2 linked regions of the Pararhizobium sp. A13 genome follow. The protein of the gene in region 2 interacts with the protein of the main gene of each other region in a pairwise test. Links are inferred from orthologs where the notes say so. Each region holds a gene or a part of one and is shown on either strand. Other genes may lie near its edges.

Region 1 (7,123 bases), 1.4 Mb from region 2 along the record:
CAGGCTATTTCTTTATCCCGGGCACCGAGACCTGCCTGAAGATCAGCGGCTATGTGCGATCCGAATCGAGCTTCGGCGACGACCCCTATAGCGGTGAGGATCTTGGCTGGGCAGGGTTTGCGCGCGGAACCATCAGGCTCGATGCCCGTAACGATACGGAATACGGCACACTGCGTTCGTTCATCGAACTGCGCAGCCAGGCGTCCGCCGACAGCGGCTCCACCTACATCAACAGCGCGTATATCGACCTTGCCGGCTTCCGCGCCGGCTATGACGATTCGCGCTTCGATACCTGGCTGGATTCGGCCGGTAACATTATCAACGACGATGTCATCGACTATACCGGTGATCGCACCAACCAGGTGAGCTATGTCTATGACGCCGGAAACGGCTTTTCCGCCCTGATCGGGCTGGAGGAAGGCGCCGGCGACTACGATACAGGCTTTGCTCCTGTCCCGACTGCTTCGTACAGCGGCGGTGACGCGCCACATGTCATCGGCGGCGTGAAATATGAACAGGACTGGGGCGGCATCGCCGCCGTCGGCGGTTATGACACCTACGCCGATGCCTTCGGCGGCAAGGTGCGTGTCGACGTCAAGTTCAACGATACGTTCTCGGTCTTCCTGATGGGCGGCTATCAGTCGGATTGGGACAACGACAAAGGTCCGGGCGGTAGCCGTCAGCTGAACTACTATGGCCCCTGGTATGGCGACTGGGCGGCCTGGGGCGGCTTCTCCGCCACGCTGAACGACAAGGCATCCCTCAACGGCCAGCTTGCCTATGAGGAGGATGGAACCCTGGCGGCGGCGTTGAACGTCGAATACGCGGTGGTTCCCGGCCTTATGGTGCAGCCGGAACTCAACTACACCGATTTCGGCGGCGAGCGCGGCAGCGGCGAGGCCTTCGGCGGCATCCTGCGCGTTCAGCGCAATTTCTGAGGCGGAAGCGGCCTAAGCGAGAAAACACATCGGCGTCCGCCTCCTGGCCCGCGCCGATTTTCATTTATCGCGGCCAATCCAGCCAGTCGCGCATCAGCTGGTGAGCGATGGCACCCTTCGGCGGCGGGCCGAGTTCGCCGGCGGCCAGCGTCACGCCGGTATTGCGTGCCAGCATCGCGGCCGTTTCCTCACGGGTGAACCAGCGGCAATCCTCCAGTTCGTGCTCGTCACGGTGGATGTCGCGGGACTGGGCCTCGGCGTAGCAGCCGATCATCAGCGTGTGTGGCATCGGCCAGGGCTGCGAGGCATGGTAGCGGACGCGGCCGGCGCGGATGCCGGATTCCTCGTGGGTTTCGCGCCGCACGGCATTCTCAATGGTTTCGCCCGGCTCGACGAAGCCTGCCAGGCAGGAATACATGCCTTCCGGAAAATGCGGGCTGCGGCCGAGCAGGCAGAGGTCGCGCTCGACATCGATGGTCAGCATGATGACTACCGGGTCGGTGCGTGGGAAAACCATGTGGCCGCAGGCGGTGCAAACGCGGCGGTAACCGCCGGCCTTGCCTTCCATCGCCGAGCCGCATTTTCCGCAGAACCGGTTCGCCGCATTCCATGTGATCAGGCTTGACGCCTGCGCGAACTGGCCGAGCAACTCGTCTGGCAGCATCTGCTGGCGATAAAGCGTGCGGCCATCGGCAAGCTTGAAGGGTTCGGGAAGCGTTTCCTCGGTCAACCCGACCGGAACCGCCAGCCGCGGCTCGCCGTTGGCCAGGAAGCCGAGCAGGATCGCATCGTCGAGCACGGGCTCGAGGCCCGCGAGCTCATAGGGCGCAAACAGCGGATCGATGATCTTCTCGTCGTGCTTGACGACCAGCTTGCCGCCGGAAAAAGCGAAGACATGCGCGCCCTCCTTGCGGAAGGCGACTTCGACGCAATCGTCCGGTCGATGTTCGGATTGCCGGTCCAGATGATTCTCGGCGAAGGCAACGAGCGTGCTCGGCTCGGGGTGCGGGCTGTGCAGTTCGAAGATCGATTTCGTCATGATCAAAGATTTTCCAGTATCCGTGCTGCGAATGCCTTGCGCTCGGTATCGTCCCAGGCGTCGGCTGTCCCGAAACCCCAGACCGGCCCCGGCCAATTGGCATCACCTTCGCTGCGGGCGATGACATGGACGTGAAGCTGGCGGACGATATTGCCAAGCGCGCCAACATTGATCTTCGTCGCCCCCGTTGCCTTTTTCAATGCCGAAGCGACCATGTTCGTCTCGAAAGTCAACATCGCCTGGTCGAGCGGCGTCAGGTCGAAGATTTCCGTCACGCCGTCGCGCTGCGGAATGAGCACCAGCCAGGGCCAGCGGCGGTCGTTGTTGATGCGAAGCTGGCAAAGACCGAGTGTGGCGATGAGCAATCCATCGCGTTCAAGGCGTTCATCGATATCGAAGGCAGGCAAGCGGATCTCCCTGAACGGTGATTTTTCTTTTGTTTGCACAACGATAGCAGTTTTTTGAAGGCGTGGCTTGCTTTTGGTTTCGATATTGCCGATATGAGAGCCGGGAGGTTGGTGGTGGACGAGCCACTCGCCAACCGGGTCAGGTCCGGAAGGAAGCAGCCCCAACGAGCCACGGCACGGGTCATCGTGCCAGCCTCCCACCCTTTTTCTTCCGTCCTGTCTGGACAGACTTGTAGCCAAGCGGCAGGGGCGATGAGCGAAGTTACGTTGATCCCGACATCTGAAAAACCCGCCGCCTACCGGGTTCTTGCGCGCAAATACCGGCCGAAGGATTTCTCCGACCTGATGGTCGGCCAGGAACCGATGGTGCGCACCCTCACCAACGCGTTCGAGACCGGCCGCATCGCCCAGGCCTATATGCTGACCGGCGTACGCGGCGTCGGCAAGACGACCACGGCCCGTATCCTGGCCCGCGCGTTGAACTACAAGACGCCGGAAATCGACAAGCCCACCATCGACCTGCGCACCCCCGGCGAACATTGCCAGGCGATCATGGAAGGCCGCCATGTCGACGTGATCGAGATGGACGCCGCCTCCCATACCGGCATCGACGATATCCGCGAGATCATCGAGCAGGTGCGCTATCGCCCGGTTTCGGCGCGCTACAAGGTCTACATCATCGACGAAGTGCACATGCTCTCGACCCAGGCCTTCAACGGCCTGTTGAAGACGCTCGAAGAGCCGCCGGAGCACGTGAAGTTCATTTTCGCGACGACCGAGATCCGCAAGGTTCCGATCACCGTGCTGTCGCGCTGCCAGCGCTTCGACCTGCGCCGCATCGGCGCGTCGGATCTCGTCGGCCTGTTCACCACCATTCTCGGTAAGGAAGGCATTTCGGCCGATCCGGATGCGCTGGCGATGATCGCCCGCGCGGCGGAAGGCTCCGCACGTGACGGCCTGTCGCTGCTCGACCAGGCGATCGCCCATGGCGGCGGCGTGGTCGAGGTCGAGGCCGTGCGCTCGATGCTCGGCCTTGCCGACCGCGCCCGCATCGTCGACCTGTTCCAGCATATCGTCAAAGGCGATGTCGCAGCCGCGCTCGAGGAGTTCAACGGACAATACGAGGCCGGCGCCAGCCCATCCGTGGTGCTGACCGACCTTGCCGACTTCACCCATCTCGTCACCCGCCTGAAATATGTGCCGGATGCCGCCAACGACCAGTCGCTAAGCGAGATCGAGCGCACCCGCGGCGCCGAATTCTCGTCCGGCATCGCCGTGACGACGCTGTCGCGCATCTGGCAGATGCTCCTGAAGGGCATTCCGGAAACGGAAAGCTCGTCGCGTCCGGCCGGTGCCGCCGAAATGGTGTTGATCCGTCTCGCTCACGCTGCCCACTTGCCCTCGCCGGAAGATGCGGCGCGTCGACTGCTCGAACTTTCCGGCGGCGACGCGCAGCGGCAGCCTTCCGCGCCGAACGGCGGCAATGGCGGTGGCGCGCCAGCCCCCGTTGCGAGCACCTCGATGCAGGCCCGCGGCAGCGATATGCCGCCGGCGCAGCGCACGACCGGAAATGGCGCGACCATGCTGCGCGCCGTGCCGAACGCAGCACCGCAGCCGGACATGCCGGTTGGCAAGACGGAAGAAAAGCCAACCGAAGCCCCTGAGGCGAAAGCTGAACCGAAGGCCGCCGTCAAATCGGCGAGCGACATTGCCGAACTCTGCGCCGCCAACCGCGATATCAGGCTGAAGACGCTGGTCCGCAATTTCGTCCGTCTCGTCAATCTGGAGCCGGGGCGGCTGGAGATCAACCTGCCGGACGATGCGCCGAAGACGCTGGTTGCCGAGCTTCAGAAAAAACTGGAGGATTGGACGGGCATCCGCTGGATGGTGATCCTCAGCCGCGAGCCCGGCCAACCGACACTTGTGGAGGCCGAAGCGGCCACCAAGGAGCGCCAATTCAACGACGCCCGGCAGGACCCGGACGTCGCGGCCATCATCGCACGGTTTCCCGGCGCAAAGATCGCCGACGTGCGGATAAAGGGGCCGGAACCGGAGGAAGAGCCGCAGGCCGTGGCCGCCGCCGAATCCTCAGAAGGCGATATCCTTCCCGGCGACGATATCGAGCACTAAGTCTACAAGATTACCACGCGACAAGAAGAGGACATGGCGATGCGCGACATCATGGGCATGATGGGCAAGGTCAAGGAAATGCAGGCCAAGATGGAGAAGATGCAGGAAGAGATTTCTGCGCTTGAAGTCGACGGCTCTTCCGGCGGCGGTCTGGTCACCGTTCGCATGGACGGCAAGGGTAACCTGAAAGGCATCAAGATCGACCCGTCGCTGTTCAAGGAAGACGATGTCGAGATTCTCGAAGACCTGATCGTCGCCGCCCACAAGGACGGCAAGGACAAGGCCGAAGCGATCACCGCCGAAAAGACCCGCGCGCTTACCGCCGGCCTGCCGATCCCGCCCGGCATGAAACTGCCTTTTTAGGCCGCGAAGCGACACAGACGAGTGACGGCCAGGCAAAAGCCGATGGCAGGACGGCAGACGCTCAGGCGCTGGTGAGCTTGGCACGAAGCTTGTAGTGGATCGGCGCTGCGAGATAGCGGTCGCGATCCTTGTCGGAGAGATTCCTGGCGAAAGTTTCAAGCATTTCCGGCATCAGGACCGGCGGCCCCGAATAGGCGTGATAGGTGACGGCATCGCCGGCCTGAACCACTCCATCCTTGAGCACGCGGCAGTAGAAACCCGGCCGTCCCGCCTTGGCGAAGCGCTTTGCGAAAGCGGGGTCTTCCATCCGCGCGGCAAGCGTGGCGCAGGGAATGCGGGCGGAGGTGACTTCGAGCTCGATCGTATCGGTCATGAACCGGTCGCCGACGGAAATCCTGCGGCTGTCGGCGCCTTCGATCACCAGATTTTCGCCGAAAATGCCGGGTTCCAGATTGCGCCCGAGTTCCTTCGACCACCAGTCGAGGTCGATCGAGCCGAGGGCATAGACCGCCTGATCGACACCGCCATGGTGTTTGCGGTTGCAGATCCTGTCGCCGATCAGGCCTTCGCGGTCGATCAACACGGCCGCCTCGACCGGATGTTTGAAGATGCCGGTCCGGTAGGATTTTCCGCGCAGGATTTCGGCGCTGCCGGTGCAGACGGCCAGGATTTTCATGGGCGATACTCTCGTTTTAAGCGATTCCGTTCCCCCGAGATATGGAGTAGAACCGCCGCATGGCAAAGCGAGTCACCGGCCCCGAAATCGAAAAACTCATTCAGCTTTTGGCGAAGGTGCCCGGGCTCGGGCCGCGCTCGGCCCGGCGCGCAGCACTTCATCTCGTCAAGAAGAAGGACCAGCTGCTCGGCCCGCTCGCCGACGCGATGGGCGACGCCTACGCCAAGGTCCGGATCTGCTCGTGCTGCGGCAATGTCGATACCAGCGATCCCTGCAGCGTCTGCACCGACGACCGGCGCGACAATTCCGTGATCATCGTCGTCGAGGACGTCTCCGACCTCTGGGCGCTGGAGCGGGCAGGCGCGATGAACACCGCCTATCACGTGCTCGGCGGCACGCTCTCGCCGCTCGACGGCGTCGGACCCGACGACCTCAACATCAAGGGTCTGATCGAGCGCGTCTCGAAGGGCGGCGTACGTGAACTGATCATCGCGGTGAATGCCACCGTCGAGGGCCAGACGACGGCGCATTACATCACCGACCAGCTCGACGGCCTCGGCGTCAAGATCACGCGGCTGGCCCACGGCGTGCCCGTCGGCGGCGAGCTGGATTACCTGGACGAAGGCACGCTGACGGCGGCATTGCGGGCGAGGACGGTGATTTGACGAATTCCCCTTTCGCCCTCATTACCGGCCTTGTGCCGGTAGTCCAGCAGCACCGCGTCTGCGGTGCGCAAGAGTCCCTTGCGCCATGGACATGGCGCGGCTGGATCCCCGCCACAGGGGCGAGGATGAGGGAGTGTGGGGATGCGCCGCGTCGCACACCGCTACTGAATACCATGTTGGAAATACTAAAGACCCCGCCCTCGCTGAGAAGCCGGCAAGGGAAAAGAACAATCTCCCCCCTTGAGGGGGACATGTCGGCAAAGCCGACAGAGGGGGGTAAGGCGCGGCATACTCTGGCGGTGATGATCGCGACAATTGTATCGCTGATGCCGCTCCCCGCCCTCGCCGCCTCGAAAGCCGAGACCGAAGCGCAGTTCCGCCAGTGGCTGCAGACCGACCTCTGGCCGGAAGCGCAGAAGGCCGGCATTTCGGAAAAATCCTTCAACGCCGCCTTTGCCGGCGTGACGCTCAACTGGGACCTGCCGGATCTCGTGCCGCCGGGCACCAAGCCGCCGAGCGAGCAGAAGCAGAGCCAGGCGGAATTCTCGGCACCCAGCGCCTATTTCTCCGAACAGCGCCTGCAGGGGCTGGCCGCAACCGGCCGCAGCCTTGCCGAGACCCATGCCGCAACGCTCAAGCGGATCGAGAAGACCTATGGCGTGCCGGGTCCGGTCGTGCTCGCCATCTGGGGCCGCGAATCCGGTTTCGGCCGTGCGAAGATCCCGCATCCGATCATGGACGTGCTGGCGACCAAGGCCTTCATGTCGACGCGCGGCGATCTCTTCCGCCGCGAACTGATCGCCGCCCTGCATATTCTCGACAGCGGCGACGTGCGCGAGGCGGAGATGAAGGGCTCCTGGGCGGGCGCCATGGGCCAGCCGCAGTTCCTGCCGACCAGCTTTTTG
Region 2 (8,184 bases):
CATTGCAGCTTTCCGGCGTCGAGCGTCATTACACCCAGGGCGAGGGGGTTCTGTCGATCCTCAAGGGGGCGGACTTTTCCCTGCATGGGGGGCAGACGGTCGCGCTCGTAGCGCCGTCGGGCACCGGCAAGTCGACGCTTTTGCATCTGGCAGGGCTGCTCGAGCGGCCGGATGCCGGCGAGGTGCTGATCAATGGCCAATCCTGCGGCACGCTCGGCGACGAGCAACGCACGGCGATCCGCCGTAACGACATCGGCTTCGTCTACCAGTTCCACCATCTGCTGCCGGAATTCACGGCGATCGAAAACATCATGATGCCGCAGCTGATCGCCGGCCTCGCGAAGGCCGAGGCGCGTGAACGGGCCGCTGCGCTGCTCGACTATATGCGCATCGGCCATCGCGCCGAGCATCGCCCCTCGGAGCTCTCGGGTGGTGAACAGCAGCGCGTCGCGATCGCCCGCGCCGTCGCCAATGCGCCTCTGGTGCTGCTGGCCGACGAGCCGACCGGCAATCTTGATCCGGAAACCGCTGGCTACGTCTTCGAGGCACTGGAGGCTCTGGTCCGCCAGTCCGGCCTTGCGGCCATGATCGCCACGCACAACTATGAGCTCGCCTCGCGCATGGACCGCCGCGTCACCATCGAGGACGGCAAGGTCGTCGAGCTGTAAACAATCGAAAGACAGCGCTGCCAGGCAACGCTATTGGGTGCCACAAACTGCCTGGCCGCGATCGTCCAACCAATCCTTCAAGAGCACGATTTCACCTTTCGTCGCGACCGGCTTGCCGTTGCTCTTGCCCTTGCCGGTCAGCACGTTGAAATCGCATTCCGTGGTGTTGTCGAGATCGAGCGTGTCGTAGGACGTGTAGGTGTAGCCCGCGACCACGAAGTCGAAATTGCGGTAGGCGATCGTGAGCTTCTGCTCCCAGCGGTCGCGGCCGATGGAGTCGTTGTGTGAGGTGATCAGGATCGAGCCGTTTGGCAACGCCTCGATGAACGGTTCCTGCCCATAGGTCGCCACACTGCCCCAGACCTTGCTAGGGGCAAAGGTCTTCAACTGAAGGCGGTTGGTCTCGCCCTTCAGGTAGATGTAGATTCCGTGATCATCCTCGCTGCCCTCCGGCGGTTCGGTGAGCAAGGCAAGGTCAGGGCTGCCATCCTTGTCCCAATCCCCTGTCGCCGCGGAAATGATCCGGCTGGGATCGATCATGTCTGCCGCCTGCGCAGTCAGTGCGGAAAGGCAAAAAAACAGCGTCGCGGCGGTCCGTGGCATTTTCATCGTTCGTTCCCTGATGGTCGTGGCGGTGAAATTAGTCGGCCAATCGGAAGACGTCCAGATGCCTCGAAATCCGGAGAGAGGAAATGTTTACCATGCCATTTCCCTCCGCGGACAACTTCCAAACTGCTGCTTGACGCGCGAACATAAATAGAACATAAAAAGAACATAACGAAAAAGGAGCCTTCAAATGACTGACTTTATTCGGGACCTCGCTGCTTTCGCCTCGATCGCCATGTTCGTGGCCAGCTTTTCGATCATCGTTATGGGCATGTGATTTTTTCGCAGCCAGTTGCTTCAGGCTTTCGTCCCTGTGGACAAACGGCGGATGGCCGGGAAAAGCCCGCAGCTGCCAGATGAAATCTGGACATCGAAAGACGGAAACAGGATATCCTGAGCCCTCACGGGAATCGGGGTGCGCAAATGGCGGACGCAACAGGCGACAAGCGACAGGATAGCAGCGTTTCAGGCAACGCGTCGCCGCAATTCGTTCATCTTCGCGTTCATTCGGCATTCTCGCTGCTCGAAGGCGCTTTACCGATCAAGAAGATCATCGGCAAGGCCGTTGCAGACGGTCAGCCGGCGATCGGCATCGCCGATACCAACAATCTGTTTGCAGCGCTCGAATTCTCGCAGAAATGCATGGACGATGGCCTGCAGCCCCTGATCGGCTGCCAGCTGTCGATCGACATGGAGGATGAGGCCGAAGGCGACAAGCGCGGACACGCGCAGCACTTGGCGAAACTTCCGGCGATCGTGCTGATCGCGGCGACGGATGCCGGCTATGTCCGTCTCGTCGATATCGTCAGCCGCGCCTATCTCGGCGGCGAAGGCAACCAGTCAGTCCGCATTGCGCTGTCCTGGCTGCAGGAAGGCGGGACGGAGGGGTTGATTGCGCTCACCGGCGCGTCGGGTGGACCGGTCGACATGGCCCTGAAATCGGGTCATGCAGCTCTGGCTGAGACGCGGTTGAAAACGCTGGCCGCTTTGTTCGGCAACCGCCTTTACGTCGAGCTTCAGCGTCACGGCAAATACGACCGCCGCCACGAAGGGCGGATCATCGATCTTGCCTACAAGCTCGATCTGCCGCTGGTGGCGACCAACGAGCCGTTCTTTCCGTCGCCGGCCGAATTCGAGGCGCATGACGCGCTGATGGCTGTCGCGCACAATGCGATGGTGTCGGATGACAGCCGCTTCCGCCTGACGCCGGATCACTACCTGAAAAGCCGCAAGGACATGGCGGCTTTGTTTGCCGATCTGCCGGAAGCTCTGGAAAACACGATCGAGATCGCCAGGCGCTGCGCGTTTGTCTTGAAGACGCGCGGACCGATCCTGCCGCGCTTCACCGGCGCATCCGATGATCCGAAGGAAGCCGAGCGCGCCGAGGCGCTGGAACTGCGCCGCCAGGCCGTCGAGGGACTGGAAGACCGGCTGCAGAAGCTTGGACTTTCCCCCGGCTACACCGAGGCGGACTATCGCGAGCGGCTCGACTTCGAGCTCAGCGTCATTGAGAAGATGAAGTTCCCGGGTTACTTCCTGATCGTTGCCGACTTCATCAAATGGGCAAAGCTTCAGGATATCCCGGTCGGCCCGGGCCGCGGCTCGGGGGCGGGATCGCTGGTCGCCTATGCGCTGACCATCACCGACGTCGATCCCCTGCGTTTCTCGCTGCTGTTCGAACGCTTCCTCAATCCGGACCGCGTCTCGATGCCCGACTTCGACATCGATTTCTGCCAGGACCGCCGCGAAGAGGTGATCCGCTACGTCCAGCGCAAGTATGGCCGCGAGCAGGTGGCGCAGATCATCACCTTCGGATCGCTGCAGGCGCGCGCCGCCCTACGCGACGTCGGCCGCGTTCTCGAAATGCCCTATGGCCAGGTCGACAAGATCTGCAAGCTCGTGCCGAACAATCCGGCCAATCCGACACCTTTGTCGAAGGCGATCGAGGAGGAGCCGCGCTTCCAGGAAGAGGTCGACAAGGAACCGGTGATCGGCCGCCTGCTCGATATCGCCCAGAAGATCGAGGGTCTCTACCGCCACGCGTCCACCCATGCCGCCGGCATCGTCATTGGCGACCGGCCGCTGTCGCAGCTGGTGCCGATGTACCGCGATCCGCGCTCGGACATGCCGGTCACCCAGTTCAACATGAAATGGGTCGAGCAGGCCGGTCTCGTCAAGTTCGACTTCCTCGGCCTGAAGACGCTGACGGTGCTTAAAGTCGCTGTCGATTTCATCAAGAAGCGCGACATCGAGGTCAAGCTCGAAGCGCTGCCGCTCGACGACCAGAAAACCTACGAGATGCTGTCGAAGGGCGACACGGTCGGCGTGTTTCAGGTGGAAAGTGCCGGCATGCGCAAGGCCCTGATCGGCATGCGGCCGGACTGCATCGAGGACATCATTGCGCTCGTGGCGCTGTATCGTCCGGGTCCGATGGAAAACATCCCGGTCTACAACGCCCGCAAGCATGGCGAGGAGGAGATCGAATCGATCCATCCGAAGATCGATTACCTCTTGAAGGAGACGCAGGGCGTTATCGTCTATCAGGAACAGGTGATGCAGATCGCCCAGGTGCTGTCGGGCTATTCGCTCGGCGAAGCCGACCTTCTGCGCCGCGCCATGGGCAAGAAGATCAAGGAGGAGATGGACAAGCAGCGCGCCCGTTTCGTCGACGGCGCCGTCGCCAACGGTGTGTCCAAGGCGCAGTCTGACATGATCTTCGATCTTCTGGCCAAGTTCGCCAACTACGGCTTCAACAAGTCGCACGCGGCTGCCTATGCTATCGTCTCCTATCAGACCGCCTATCTGAAGGCGCATTATCCGGTCGAGTTTCTGGCAGCGTCGATGACGCTCGACATGTCGAACACCGACAAGATCAACGATTTCCGTCAGGATGCGGCGCGCCTTGGTATCGCCGTCATCCCGCCGTCGGTCCAGTCGTCGTTCCGACGGTTCGAGACGGGTGACAACCGCATCTACTACTCGCTGGCCGCCATCAAGGGTGTCGGCGAGGCAGCGGTCGATCACATCGTCGAGGTGCGCGGCGACGAACCCTTCGCAAGTCTCGAGGACTTCTGCCTCCGGATCGATCCGAAGCTTCTCAACCGCCGCGTCTTCGAAAGCCTGATCTGCGCCGGCGCCTTCGATTGTTTCGGCTACGACCGCGCCGAACTCGTGGGTGGTCTCGACCGCATCCTCGGTTTTGCGCAGATCGCCCAGGCGAACAAGGTCAGCGGCCAGAGCGACATGTTCGGAGCAGGCGCAGCCACCGGGCCAGAAAAGATCAGCCTGCCGGCCTATGCGCCCTGGCTGGCGTCGGAAAAGCTGCACCGCGAGTTCCAGGTGCTGGGCTTCTATCTCTCCGCCCATCCGCTCGACACCTATAACGACCTGCTCGCCAAGATTCGCGTCCAGACCTTTGCCGATTTTGCTGCCTCCGTGAAAAAAGGCGCGACCGCCGGCCGGCTTGCGGGAACAGTGACCTCCAAGCAGGAACGCAAGACCCGCACCGGCAACAAGATGGGCATTATCGCGTTCTCCGATTCCACCGGCCAGTTCGAGGCGGTGCTCTTTTCCGAGGCGCTCAACCAGTATCGCGACCTGCTGGAGCCAGGCAAATCGCTGGTGATGACCGTACAGGCCGAAGAGCGGCCCGAAGGCATTGGCTTGCGCATCCAGACGCTGCAATCTCTGGAGGAGCGCTCGCTGCAGCTGCAGAAGGCGCTCAGGGTCTATGTCCGCGATTCCGGCCCCCTGCGCTCCGTCGCTACACATCTGAACATGCGCGGCGACGGCCTGGTGTCCTTCATCGTCATCAAGGACAATGGCCAGCGCGAGATCGAGGTGGAGCTCAGCGAGAAATACCGGATCTCGGTCGAGATCGCAGCCGCGCTCCGAACAGCGCCCGGCGTGATCGACGTCGAACTGGTGTAACGGAAAGCCGCAATGCGGCTCAGGATTTCGGCGCCACGTGCGTGATCGTCACGAAATCCGTGCCGTCGCCGGTTTCCTGTCCAAGGCCCATGTCGGATATGGTCAGCGACGATCCCTCGGTCAGCAGCTGGTTGATCCGCTGGCGTGTATCGTCCGGAATGGTGATGCGGCCCATCGTGCGCTGGACGGCATTGAACGCCATCGCATCCTCTTCCAGGGTGATGCCCAGCCGTTTCTTCATCGGGCCGGGCAGGGCGTTGTCGAGCGTCATGGCGAACCACTCGCCCTTGCCGGTCGAGGTGTCGATGTTCTGGAACTGCAGGAAATGCGTGCCGAGCGCGATCTCGGACTGCGCGATCACCACGGACGTTTCGAACAACGGCTCGAAATTGCGACGAACGAGAAGCTGGCCGTTCGGCGGCTTGCCCTTGCCGGCCTTGGCATAGAGGGCTTCCACAAAGGCGGGCGTCATCCTGCCGTCGATGGCGAGCTTTTCCGCCGTCTGGAAGGCCTTGATGGCCTCCACGGTCTGCATGCCCGCATAGCCGTCCGGGATTCCGGCGGCATAGCCGAGTTGATTGAGCAGCGTCTGGACATCGTGCGTGATTTCCCGCTGGCCGCGATGGGTAATCAGCATGCGGATCGGCGGTTCCCGTCCGGTTTCGACCGCCGCCGTTTGGGCCGGTTCCGCCTGAATCGTGGCGACTTCAACCGTTTTCATATGAACCTGCGAGACGCTGGGCCGCAGCGTGACATCCGAAAGCAAAACGGGTTCTACGACTGCCGGCTGAAAGAGGAAGGGATCGGCAATGGCAACCGGCGTCAGCTGGCGATCGGAGATCAGCACATGCAGGCCGCGCTCGGTCATCTTGAACAACTGTTTGGCGAAATCGTCCGGCAGGCGCACACAGCCGTGCGAGGCAGGATAGTCCGGAACGTGATTCGACGCATGCAGAGCGATGCCCGACCAGGTCAGGCGCTGCATGAAGGGCATCGGTGCGTCCGAATAGATGTTCGACCTGTGGAAGCGGCGCTTTTCCAGAATGGAGAAGATGCCGGTCGGCGTCGAATGACCGGCCTTGCCGGTCGAGACGTTGGAGGTCGCAACCACCGTGTCGCCATCATAGACGACGAGCGACTGCTGGTCCTTGGAGACGACGATCTGCAGCGGGGCCTGTGCGCCGGCCGCAAGCACGGTGCTGGCGGACATGGCGAGAGCAAGGCCGATGCCAAATGTAAGACGCAAAACCATGGATACATCCGGACGCATTCAACGAACGATGACCCTAGCCTGAGAGATTTAAAGAAACTTTGCTGTTCCGGCTGGAACACGCGCAGAGTTGCATTGGCTATTTTCCGCGCCGGCCCTTGCCGAACGTGTAGCCGGTCTCGACCGTCGCCTTGCCGAACTTGTCGCGCAGCACGTTGATCGCCGCTTCCGCCGCCGCGCGGCGCGTCGCCTGGGCATCCACAAGGTCGGGCGGGTCGGCAAGGCCGGTGTCGGAGAGATCGCTGACGCCGATGCCGATCAGGCGGAATTTCGTGCCGTCGGTTTCCCTGTCGAGAAGCTGCATGCCGGTGCGGAAGATGCGGTCGGCCAGCCGGGTCGGGCTGTCGAGGCGGCGGTTGCGTGTCCGGATCTTGAAGTCGGCGGTCTTCAGCTTCAGCACGACGGTCTGGCCGGCGATATCGGCTTTCCTCAGCCGATGCGCCACCTGCTCGCTCAGCCGGCGCAGATGCGAAACCAGGGCGTCATAGTCGCAGAGATCGTCGTTGAAGGTGGTTTCCGACGAAACGCTTTTCGCTTCACCGTTGATTTCCACCGTGCGCTCGTCCTGGCCACGCGAGAGACGATAGAGGCGCTGGCCCATCGTGCCATAGCGCTTCATCAGCTCAGTTTCTTCCATCGTCTGCAACTGGCCTATGGTGCGGATGCCGTCGCGCTCCAGCGTCGTGGCAAAGGCCTTGCCGACACCCCAGATCAGCGTGACTGGCTTCTCCCTCAAGAAGTCCAAAGCCTCGGCAGCGCCGATGACCGAAAAGCCGCGCGGCTTCTGCAAGTCGGAGGCGACCTTGGCGAGGAACTTGCAATAGGAGAGGCCGACCGAGACGGTGATACCGATCTCCTGTTCGACGCGGCGGGCGAATTTTGCAAGCGTCCGGGCAGGGGGATCGTGATGCAGCCGCTCCGTTCCCTTGAGCTCAAGGAAGGCTTCGTCGATCGAAAGCGGTTGCACGAGGGGCGTCAGCTCCTGCATCAGCGTGCGCACTTCACGCCCGACCCGGACATATTTTTCCATGTCCGGCTTGATGACGATGGCCTGCGGGCAGGCCTCCAGCGCCTTGAACATGGGCATCGCGGAGCGCACGCCATGGATGCGGGCGATATAGCAGGCGGTCGAGACGACGCCGCGCTTGCCGCCGCCGATGATCACCGGCTTGTCGGCGAGCTCCGGATTGTCGCGTTTCTCCACCGAGGCATAGAAGGCGTCGCAGTCGATATGGGCAAGCGTCAGCTGATGAAGTTCGGCGTTATAAAGCAGGCGCGGACTGCCGCAGGCCGTGCACCGTCGTCCGGTCGTCGCCTGTTGCAAGCAGTCGCGGCAAAATCCCGGGATGGCAGCCTCGTTCGCGGTCATGGTGAGAACAAATGTTGAACGCGGCGAGATTACGCCGTAAACTTCCGAGTCTCAAGACGAAAAGGAAGGGAACGTGACGCCGGGAGATTTCGAAGCACGGCCGCTTACGCCGGATCGCTGGGATGATTTTGCGACGCTTTTCGGACCACAGGGCGCCTGCTATGGCTGTTGGTGCACCTATTTTCGCGTCTTAGCGAAAGACCGACAGGAAATGAATGCGGATGCCAAGCGCATGTTCATTCACAAGCGGGTGGCAGAAGGGCCGCCGCCCGGCCTGCTCGGCTATTGCGACGGGCAGGCCATCGCCTGGGTGCAGGTCGGACCGCGCGCCGATCTGCCGC

Evidence for each region. Proteins that work in one complex are often made in the same cells at the same time.
Region 1: the proteins of dnaE (region 2) and WI754_RS06300 interact in binary tests that used the Escherichia coli proteins (3 or more experiments, as listed by UniProt). The link is inferred for Pararhizobium sp. A13 from one-to-one orthologs.

Annotation. Positions count from the first base shown.
Region 1 is NZ_CP149510.1:1,311,057-1,318,179, reverse strand. What follows is about bases 2,080-5,075. They hold WI754_RS06300 (DNA polymerase III subunit gamma/tau), read left to right. Parts: upstream 2,080-2,636; coding sequence 2,637-4,514; downstream 4,515-5,075. Other genes in these bases: WI754_RS06290 (MOSC domain-containing protein), read right to left, coding at 4,939-5,075; WI754_RS06295 (YbaB/EbfC family nucleoid-associated protein), read left to right, coding at 4,554-4,877; WI754_RS06310 (HIT family protein), read right to left, coding at 2,080-2,384. Outside these bases: WI754_RS06320 (porin), read left to right, coding at 1-938; nudC (NAD(+) diphosphatase), read right to left, coding at 1,003-1,977; more of WI754_RS06310, read right to left, coding at 1,980-2,079; more of WI754_RS06290, read right to left, coding at 5,076-5,553; recombination mediator RecR, read left to right, coding at 5,613-6,218; WI754_RS06280 (lytic murein transglycosylase), read left to right, coding at 6,521-7,123. UniProt on the Escherichia coli protein: Part of the beta sliding clamp loading complex, which hydrolyzes ATP to load the beta clamp onto primed DNA to form the DNA replication pre-initiation complex.
Region 2 is NZ_CP149510.1:2,700,392-2,708,575, forward strand. The notes cover bases 1,348-5,404. They hold dnaE (DNA polymerase III subunit alpha), read left to right. Parts: upstream 1,348-1,697; coding sequence 1,698-5,204; downstream 5,205-5,404. Other genes in these bases: WI754_RS13285 (L,D-transpeptidase family protein), read right to left, coding at 5,224-5,404. Outside these bases: WI754_RS13270 (ABC transporter ATP-binding protein), read left to right, coding at 1-668; WI754_RS13275 (hypothetical protein), read right to left, coding at 699-1,277; more of WI754_RS13285, read right to left, coding at 5,405-6,456; WI754_RS13290 (DNA polymerase IV), read right to left, coding at 6,554-7,843; WI754_RS13295 (GNAT family N-acetyltransferase), read left to right, coding at 7,917-8,184. UniProt on the Escherichia coli protein: DNA polymerase III is a complex, multichain enzyme responsible for most of the replicative synthesis in bacteria. This DNA polymerase also exhibits 3' to 5' exonuclease activity. The alpha chain is the DNA polymerase catalytic subunit.